One region of the Streptomyces sp. NPDC046379 genome, then DNA from elsewhere that is predicted to be linked to it. Evidence: riboswitches for the same ligand, from Rfam matches in the RefSeq annotation. Region 1 holds a riboswitch; the other holds the start of a gene.

Region 1 (4,965 bases):
ACGGTGAAGCTGCACGCGGCGCTGGTGCAGACGGCACTGGGCGTACGGCTGCCCTGACCGGAGCCGGATTCCGGGGGCGCCGGACGGGGCGCGGGCGCCACCGGTCGCGAGGGGCTCTTGACCCGGCCCGACTACCCAAACGTCCCGGGCACGGCCTAGGGTTGCTGTGTGAACGAGCTCGATGTCGTAGGTGTCCGGGTGGAAATGCCCTCCAACCAACCGATCGTGCTCCTGCGCGAAGTGGCAGGTGACCGTTACCTCCCCATCTGGATCGGTCCGGGGGAGGCGACGGCGATCGCCTTCGCCCAGCAGGGCATGGCCCCCGCACGACCGCTGACCCACGACCTGTTCAAGGACGTGCTGGAGGCCGTCGGCCAGGAGCTCACCGAAGTGCGCATCACGGACCTGCGTGAAGGCGTCTTCTACGCGGAGCTGGTCTTCGCCAGCGGCGTGGAGGTGAGCGCCCGCCCCTCCGATGCCATAGCGCTCGCCCTGCGCACCGGCACGCCGATCTACGGCAGTGACGGGGTGCTGGACGACGCGGGGATCGCGATTCCGGACGAGCAGGAGGACGAGGTGGAGAAGTTCCGCGAGTTCCTCGACCAGATCTCGCCCGAGGACTTCGGCACCAGCAACCAGTGAGACGGTCCGCCGGGCGGCTTCCGCCCGGCAATTGCCGGGGGCGAGTGAGAGCGTCCTGCGGCCCCCCGTCTGCGCATTCGGCTAGCCTTTCCCCGCGGTGGGGTGCGGGAAACCACTCCTAGGGTGATTATCACTCGGCGTGCCGAGTGTGGCGATCGTTGACGCACCCTTGGTGACTGCCTACCGTCGAGAAGGCAGGTCAAGGACGGAGGTCGGCGTGAGAAGCAGCGGCGACGGTACGGCTGGGGGTGCCCCCGGACGCGGTCTGGGGGAGAGCGGACCGTACCCGCTTCACGGCAGGACGGCCGATCACGCTGTGCAGCGACCGACGGCCGTTCCCGGCGGCGGAGGGGCGGCGCCCATGGCGTCCGAACAGATCGGCTACCGCGGGCCCACGGCCTGCGCGGCCGCCGGCATCACCTATCGGCAGCTCGACTACTGGGCCCGCACCGGCCTGGTCGAGCCGAGTGTGCGGCCCGCCCACGGGTCCGGCACGCAGCGTCTGTACAGCTTCCGGGACGTTGTCGTCCTGAAGATCGTCAAGCGGTTCCTGGACACCGGGGTGTCGCTGCAGAACATCCGCACGGCCGTGCAGCACCTCAGAGAACGCGGTTTCCGCGACCTGGAGCGGATGACGCTGATGAGCGACGGCGCCACCGTCTACGAGTGCACCTCCCCGGACGAGGTCCACGCGCTGCTCCAGGGCGGTCAGGGCATCTTCGGGATCGCGGTCGGGGTCGTGTGGCGGGACGTGGAGAACGCACTGTCCCAGCTGCACGGCGAGCGCGTCGACACCGGCGAGACCCTCGTCGGCGCCAACCCCGCCGACGAGCTGGCGCGGCGGCGGAGCAACCGCGCCGTCTGAGGGCCCCGATTGTCAGTGGCGTGGGGCAGCATCGAAGATGTGAGAGCCGCGCCGACGATCCTGCACCTCGACATGGACGCCTTCTTCGCCTCGGTGGAGCAGGCGTCCAAGCCGAGCCTGCGCGGGAAGGCCGTCATCGTGGGCGGACTCGGTCCCCGCGGTGTGGTGGCGACGGCGTCGTACGAGGCCCGGGTCTTCGGGGTGCACTCGGCGATGCCGATGGCACAGGCCCGCCGGCTGGCGCCCAACGCCGCCTATCTGGTGCCCCGCTTCGCGGTGTACCGGTCGATCAGCGACCAGGTGATGGCGCTGTTGCGGGAGCTGTCGCCGCTGGTGGAGCCGCTCAGCCTGGACGAGGCGTTCGTGGACCTGGAGGCCGGGGGAGCCGCCCGGGACGCGCGGTCGGCGCGGGTCGCGGGCGAGAAGCTGCGGGCGGACATCCGCGCCGTCACCGGACTGACCGGTTCGGTCGGGCTCGCCGCCTCCAAGATGCTCGCGAAGATCGCCTCGGAGCGCGCCAAACCCGACGGGCTGGAGCTGATCGAGCCGGGCACCGAGCGGGCGCTGCTCGGACCGATGCCGGTGCGGACGCTCCCCGGAGTGGGCCCCGCGACGGGGGACCATCTGCGGAGGGCCGGGATCACCACGGTCGGGGAACTGGCCGAGGCCGGCGAGGACGAACTCGTCCGGCTGGTCGGCAAGGCACACGGGCACGCGCTGTACGCCATGGCGCTGGCGCGCGACGAGCGGCCCGTGGTGGCCGAGCGGGAGACGAAGTCGGTGTCCGTGGAGGACACCTACGACGTGGACATCCACGACCGGCTCCGGGTGGGGCTGGAGGTGCAGCGGCTGGCGGACCGGTGCGTGCGGCGGCTGCGGGGCGCGGGGCTGTCGGGGCGGACGATCGTGCTCAAGGTGCGCCGGTACGACTTCTCCACGCTGACCCGGTCCGAGACGCTGCGTGGCCCCACGGACGATCCGGCGGTGGTGCGGGAGGCCGCGGCGCGGCTGCTGGACTCGGTGGACACGACGGGCGGCGTGCGGCTGCTGGGCGTGGGGGTCAGCGGCCTCGCCGACTACACGCAGGAGGACCTGTTCGCGCAGGCCGCGGGGCCCCTGGCGGACGTGCCGGACGAGGACGCGGTGCCGGAACCGGAACAGGGCGTCGCCGAGCCGGCCGAGCGGCGCTGGCCCGCCGGGCACGACGTGCGGCACGCCGAGCACGGGCACGGCTGGGTGCAGGGCAGTGGACTGGGCCGGGTGACCGTGCGGTTCGAGACGCCCGGCTCGGAGCCGGGGCGGGTGCGGACCTTCCGTACCGACGACCCCGCGCTGGAGCCGGCGGATCCGCTGCCGCTCGTGCCGCGAAGACCCGAGGCAGGTCAGGAGTCGTCGGAGCCGGCGAGTCTGCCGAAGTCGTGGTCCGGGAGCGGGGGAGGGGCGGCCACGTCGAGTCCGTAGTGGTGGTAGAGCCGCAGCTCCTGTTCCGGGGACAGGTGTCGGCCGACGCCGAGGTCGGGAGCCCTCCTGATCAGGGCGCGGTCGTAGGGGACGTGCAGGCTGCCGTCGATCAGTTCGCTGGGCTCCAGCGGGACGAACGCGTCGCGGCTGAACAGGCCGGTGCGTATGGCCGCCCACTCCGGTTCGCCGGTGGCGTCGTCGAGGTACACCTCGTCGATCGTGCCGATCCTGGCGCCGGTGCGGTCGAACGCCTTGCGGCCGATCAGGTTGCGCGGATCGATGTCGGTCTGCACGGTCCCTCCTCATGGTCGCAACTCGTTCGTCAGCACTACGAAAGAGCACATTGGGGAAGGCGGCCACTCGAGGGACCCCGCGCCGGGCTCGCTGGTAGTCTGGCAAGTGGCTGGCGACCCCGTGCGGGAGAGTCCTCCGACCACCGTCGGAGGCGCCGAAGGAGCAAATCCTCCCCGGAATCTCTCAGGCCCCCGTACCGCACGGACGAGGTCACTCTGGAAAGCAGGACAGGCGCCGCCGGCGTCCGTCCTCACCGACGGTGAAAGCCGGACGTCCTCGGGCGGCCCGGTGAAGCTCTCAGGTCGAGATGACAGAGGGGGAGGCCGTCGGGGTACCCGTGCCGGGGTGCCCCCCGAAGGTCGCGTCAGACCAGGAGGCCTCCGCAGATGACCGCCCACCGCATCCCGCTCGCCGAGCTCGAACAGGGCATCCCCTTCGAACAGCGCCACATCGGGCCCGACCAGGAGGCCAGGGCGAAGATGCTCGCCCAGGTGGGCTACGGCTCCCTGGACGAACTGACCGCCGCCGCCGTCCCGGACGTGATCAAGAACGCCGACCGGCTGGAACTGCCGGACGCCCGCACCGAGGCCGAGGTGCTCGCCGAGCTGCGTGCGCTCGCCGACCGCAACCAGGTCCTGGGCTCCATGATCGGCCTCGGCTACTACGGCACCTTCACCCCGCCGGTGATCCTGCGCAACGTCATGGAGAACCCCGCCTGGTACACGGCGTACACGCCCTACCAGCCCGAGATCTCCCAGGGGCGGCTCGAGGCGCTGCTGAACTTCCAGACGATGGTCGCCGACCTCACCGGTCTGCCCACCTCCGGCGCCTCGCTGCTCGACGAGGGCACGGCCGCTGCCGAGGCCGTCGCGCTGTCCCGGCGCATGGGGCGGAACAAGAAGGGCCTCTACCTCGTCGACGCGGACGCGCTGCCGCAGACCGTCGCGGTGATCCGGACCCGCTGCGAGCCGGTCGGCGTCGAAGTCGTCGTCGCCGACCTGAGCCAGGGCATCCCCGCCGAGATCGCCGAGCGGGAGATCAACGGCGTCCTCCTCCAGTACCCGGGCGCCTCCGGGGCCGTACGCGACCTCAAGCCCGTCATCGACCAGGCGCACGACCTGGGCGCGCTGGTCACCGTCGCCGCCGACCTGCTGGCGCTGACGCTGCTGAAGTCGCCGGGCGAACTGGGCGCGGACATCGCGGTCGGCACCACGCAGCGCTTCGGCGTGCCCATGGGCTTCGGCGGGCCGCACGCCGGCTACATGGCGGTGCGCGAGCAGTTCGCCCGCAGCCTGCCCGGCCGTCTGGTCGGCGTGTCCGTCGACGCCGACGGCAACCGCGCCTACCGCCTCGCGCTGCAGACGCGTGAGCAGCACATCCGCCGCGAGAAGGCCACCAGCAACATCTGCACCGCCCAGGTGCTGCTCGCCGTGATGGCGGGCATGTACGCCGTCTACCACGGCCCCGAGGGTCTGAAGGGCATCGCCCGGCGCACCCACCGGTACGCCGCCGTCTTGGCGGCCGGGCTCAACGGCGGCGGCGTCGAGGTCGTGCACGGCGCCTACTTCGACACCCTGACCGCCCGCGTCCCCGGCCGTGCCGCCGAGGTCGTAGCCGCCGCGCGCGAGCAGGGCGTCAACCTTCACCTCGCCGACGCCGACCACGTCTCCGTCTCCTGCGACGAGACCACCACCCGGGCCCAC
Region 2 (4,965 bases), on a different contig from region 1:
GGAGCCGTACAGCTCCGCGCGGACGGAGGAGACGGCGTCCAGGAGCCCTTCGCCGCGCAGGCGGCGGGCGAACATGCGGGCCGCGCGCATGGGTCCGACCGTGTGCGAGCTGGACGGGCCGATGCCGATCGAGAACAGGTCGAAGACCGAGATGGCCACGGGGACTCCTCAGGGGCGGGGTGGTGCGGGGGCGGCGGTGCACGGGGGTGGTGTGCGCCGCCGGGGTGAGGCGCCCGGTGGGGCGCCTCACCGCGGGAACGTCCGGCTGCCCGGCGGTCAGCCGCCGAGGCCGGGGTAGAGCGGGTGCTTGTCGGCGAGGGCCGTCACCCGCGCCTTGAGGGCCTGCGCGTCGTACGACGGCTTGAGCGCCTCCGCGATCACGTCCGCGACCTCGGCGAAGTCGTCGGCCGTGAAGCCGCGGGTGGCCAGGGCGGGCGTCCCGATGCGCAGACCGGACGTCACCATGGGCGGGCGCGGGTCGTTCGGGACGGCGTTGCGGTTGACCGTGATGCCGACCTCGTGGAGCCGGTCCTCGGCCTGCTGCCCGTCCAGCTCGGAGTCGCGCAGGTCGACCAGGACCAGGTGCACGTCCGTGCCGCCGGACAGGACGGAGACGCCGTGCCCGGCGACGTCCTCGCGCACCAGGCGCTCGGCGATGATCCGGGCGCCCTCCAGCGTGCGGCGCTGGCGCTCCTTGAAGTCCTCGCTCGCCGCGACCTTGAAGGCGACCGCCTTCGCCGCGACGACGTGCTCCAGCGGGCCGCCCTGCTGGCCGGGGAAGACCGCGGAGTTGATCTTCTTGGCCAGTTCGGCCGTGGACAGGATCACGCCGCCGCGGGGGCCGCCCAGCGTCTTGTGGGTGGTCGTCGTCACGACGTGGGCGTGCGGCACCGGGTTGGGGTGCAGGCCCGCCGCGACCAGACCGGCGAAGTGCGCCATGTCGACCATCAGATACGCGCCGACCTCGTCGGCGATCCGGCGGAACGCGGCGAAGTCCAGCTGCCGCGGGTACGCCGACCAGCCCGCGACGATCAGCCGGGGCCGGGACTCCTTGGCGAGGCGCTCCACCTCGGCCATGTCCACGCGGCCGTCGTCACCGACGTGGTACGCGACCACGTCGTAGAGCTTGCCGGAGAAGTTGATCTTCATGCCGTGGGTCAGGTGCCCGCCGTGCGCGAGGTTCAGGCCCATGATCGTGTCGCCGGGCTTGAGCAGCGCGAACATCGCGGCGGCGTTGGCCTGCGCGCCGGAGTGCGGCTGCACGTTGGCGTGCTCGGCGCCGAACAGCTCCTTGACCCGGTCGATGGCGATCTGCTCGACCACGTCGACGTGCTCGCAGCCGCCGTAGTAGCGGCGGCCCGGGTAGCCCTCGGCGTACTTGTTGGTGAGGACCGAGCCCTGGGCCTCCATGACCGCGACCGGGGCGAAGTTCTCGGAGGCGATCATCTCGAGGGTGGACTGCTGGCGGCGCAGCTCGGCGTCGACGGCGGCGGCGACGTCCGGGTCCAGCTCGTGCAGGGGGGTGTTCAGAAGCGACATGTCGGCGTTGGCTCCTCAGCCGGCGATGTGGGCGTCGTACTCGTCGGCGGAGAGCAGGTCGGCCGGCTCCTCCGCGACGCGCACCTTGAACAGCCAGCCGCCCTCGAAGGGCGCGGAGTTCACCAGCGACGGGTCGTTGACCACGTCCTCGTTGATCTCGGTGACCTCGCCGGCGACGGGGGAATACAGTTCGCTGACCGACTTGGTCGACTCCAGCTCACCGCAGGTCTCGCCCGCGGCGACCGTGGAGCCCACGTCGGGGAGCTGGGCGTAGACGACGTCGCCGAGCGCGTTCGCCGCGAACGCGGTGATGCCGACCGTCGCGACGCCGTCCTCGGCGGCCGACAGCCACTCGTGCTCCTTGCTGTAGCGCAGCTGCTGGGGGTTGCTCATGGCCTGGATTCTCCTGTACGCGTGGGACTGCGGATGAACGGGGGACTGCGGAAACCGCTGCTGAGCAGGGTGAAGGCGGGCGGAGTCGCATGCGGACCGGCACATGCGGACCACGCCTCAAGTGTTACTTCCGGCGCTTGTGGAACGGCAGCGCCACGACCTCGTACGGCTCGTGACTGCCCCGGATGTCCACGCCGACACCGGGCGTGCCCGGCGCCGCGTGCGCGGGGTCGACGTACGCCATGGCGATCGGCCGGCCCAGCGTCGGCGAGGGCGCGCCGGAGGTGACCTCGCCGATCACCTCGCCGCCCGCGACCACGGCGTACCCGGCGCGCGGCACCCGGCGGCCCTCGGCGACCAGGCCGACCAGGACCCGCGGCGGGTTCTCCTCGGCGCGGGCGGCGGCCGCCAGCAACGCCTCGCGCCCGACGAAGTCACCCTCCTTGCCGAACTTCACCACCCGGCCGAGACCGGCGTCGAAGGGGGTGAGCGCGGTGGTCAGCTCGTGCCCGTACAGCGGCATGCCCGCCTCCAGGCGCAGCGTGTCACGGCAGGACAGCCCGCAGGGGACCAGGCCAGCGCCCCGACCGGCCTCGGTCAGCGCCTGCCACAGGGCGACGGCGTGCCCGGGGCGCACGAACAGCTCGAAGCCGTCCTCGCCGGTGTAGCCGGTGCGCGCAATCAGCGCCGGGACGCCCGCGACCGTGCCGGGCAGTCCGGCGTAGTACTTCAGGCCGTCGAGATCGGCGTCGGTCAGCGCCTTGAGGATGCCGGGGGACTCGGGGCCCTGCACGGCGATCAGCGCGTAGGCGTCCCGGTCGTCGCGCACCTCGGCGTCGAAGCCGGCGGCGCGCTCGGTGAGGGCGTCCAGCACGACCTGGGCGTTGGAGGCGTTGGCGACGACCATGAACTCGGCCTCGGCGAGGCGGTAGACGATCAGGTCGTCGAGAATGCCGCCGTCGGCCCGGCAGATCATCGTGTAGCGGGCGCGGCCGACGCCGACGGAGGCGAGGTCGCCGACCAGGGCGAAGTTCAGCAGGGCGGCGGCGCCGGGGCCGGTGACCGTGATCTCGCCCATGTGGGAGAGGTCGAACAGGCCGGCGCGGGTGCGCACCGCGAGGTGCTCGTCGCGCTCGGAGCCGTAGCGCAGGGGCATGTCCCAGCCGGCGAAATCGGTCATGGTCGCGCCCAGTTCGCGGTGCAGGGCGTCGAGGGCGGTGCGACGGGGTACGGAACTGCTCATCGGACGGATGTCTCCCGGGGCGATGGGGGGACCTCCCGTGCGAGCTCATTCGAGCATGGGGGAGGGCGAGGTCGTTCCTCCCCATCTGTCATCGGAACCTGAGAGGTTCGCCATGACCGTGACCGGTCACTGGCTTGCACCTTGGGTGGGACCACCGCGCACGGCGGCGGCCCGCTTTTCAGATGTGCCTCGCCCGTGCGGTAACGGTGCCTGAGAGATTCAAGGGAGGGACTTGCTCCTTCGGCGTCCCAGCGCCGGTGGCGGCTGGGAACTCTCCCGCGCGGATTCAAACGGCCGGTATGCAGTTGGCGCGCACATCATTGCACGCATCGCCGGTTCGCGGCAGGCTGCGATCTGTAACCGTGCTGTGGCACCACGAGTACGAAAACACGAGACACCGCGGATTACCTTCTCTTTACACTCGACGGGGACGGGAACTCGTGAACCGCCCCAGGGGAGGACGATCACGGTGAACAGGACCACGGCCTACGCCGCCGGCTCGCCCGTCGCGCTGCCCCGGCAGCCCGCCGCGTCCGCGGGGGAGGCGTGCGTCCCCGCGCCGGTCGTCCGCGACCTGCGCGAGCGGGCCGGACGCAGCCCGCACGCACTGCTCTTCGGTCCCGGCGACCTGGTCGTGGTCACCGGTCTGCCCGGCAGCGGCAAGTCCACCCTGATGCGCCGGACCGTCAAGGCGGTCCGCATCGACTCCCAGGACACCCGCGACCGCTGGGACCGCCGCATGCCCGGCTTCCTGCCGTACGGGCTCTACCGGCCGCTGGTGCGCCTCGCCCACTACGCCGGGCTGCGCCGCGCCCTGCGCACCGGCGAGGGCATCGTCGTCCACGACTGCGGCACCCAGGCCTGGGTGCGCGCCTGGCTGGCCCGCGAGGCCCGCCGCCGGGGCGGCACGCTGCACCTGCTGTTCCTCGACGTCACCCCCGAGCAGGCGCTGGCCGGGCAGCGCGAGCGCGGCCGGGGCGTCTCCCGCTACGCCTTCCGCCGCCACCGCCGCGTCGCCGCCCGCCTCCTCGCCCGAGTCGAACGGGGCGCCCTGCCGCCCGGCTGCGTCTCGGCGGTCCTCCTCGACCGCGACGCGGCGAACACGCTGCGCCGGATCGGGTTCACGGGCTGAGGACGGGGGCCCGGGCGGGGCCGGGAATCGCGGCGTCCGCCACCGGGCTGTTCGCGGTCGCACGCCGGGCCGTGCCGCGTATACCGGGGCGTATCGCGTATACCGGGGCCGGGCCGTGCTCGCCGGGCCGGGCCGTGCTCGCCGGGCCGGGGCGTGCTCGCCGGGCCGTGCCGTGCTCGCCGTGCCGCGCACGCCGGGCCGGGCCGCGCACGCCGGGCCGGGCCGCGCACGGCCGGCCGCGCGATGGCCGGGGCGGGGCCGGGAGCGGGCGTTCCACGGTCGCCGGGGCGGGGCCGGGAACCGACGGCGGCGGGCCGGCGCAGGTTCGCGGACCGGGGTTTCGCGGTGTCCGGGACGGGGTCTGGACCGGGCAGTTTCCCGATGGCCGGGAATGGGGCCGGGGCACGAGAACTCCGCGGTGGTCGGCGCCCGACGCCGGGGGTCTGCGACCGGGGCTTCGTGACGGCGGGCCCCCGGCGCCGGCGGCCGTGGGCCGGGGGCTTCCCGGCGGTGGGCGCCGGGGGTCGCGGGCCCGGGGCCCGGCCCGCCGGACGGTAGCCTTTCAGCCGGACCAGTAGTTCTCGGCAGGCGGTAGGCAGATGGACTTCCCGGCGGACTTCTCCGCGGACATCCCGGCGCAGGCGCACCCCCATCCGCA

Evidence for each region. A riboswitch is a leader RNA that binds a small molecule or an ion and turns the genes downstream of it on or off. The one in region 1 is predicted to bind glycine.
Region 2: linked by a shared signal. The riboswitch ahead of gcvT (glycine cleavage system aminomethyltransferase GcvT) and the one ahead of gcvP (aminomethyl-transferring glycine dehydrogenase) in region 1 are both predicted to bind glycine.

The regions. Positions count from the first base shown of each region.
Region 1 is NZ_JBVJFP010000016.1:153,228-158,192, reverse strand. It holds gene ftsR (transcriptional regulator FtsR) at 1-57, shown strand, start outside; gene ACZ6KF_RS26495 (bifunctional nuclease family protein) at 169-642, shown strand; gene ACZ6KF_RS26490 (MerR family transcriptional regulator) at 860-1,507, shown strand; gene ACZ6KF_RS26485 (DNA polymerase IV) at 1,547-2,968, shown strand; gene ACZ6KF_RS26480 (PRC-barrel domain-containing protein) at 2,890-3,261, opposite strand; glycine riboswitch at 3,376-3,471, shown strand; glycine riboswitch at 3,472-3,586, shown strand; gene gcvP (aminomethyl-transferring glycine dehydrogenase) at 3,649-4,965, shown strand, end outside.
Region 2 is NZ_JBVJFP010000010.1:276,599-281,563, reverse strand. It holds gene ACZ6KF_RS19750 (L-serine ammonia-lyase) at 1-159, opposite strand, end outside; gene glyA (serine hydroxymethyltransferase) at 277-1,539, opposite strand; gene gcvH (glycine cleavage system protein GcvH) at 1,555-1,932, opposite strand; gene gcvT (glycine cleavage system aminomethyltransferase GcvT) at 2,057-3,175, opposite strand; glycine riboswitch at 3,251-3,363, opposite strand; glycine riboswitch at 3,364-3,464, opposite strand; gene ACZ6KF_RS19730 (AAA family ATPase) at 3,645-4,307, shown strand; gene ACZ6KF_RS19725 (enhanced serine sensitivity protein SseB) at 4,907-4,965, shown strand, end outside.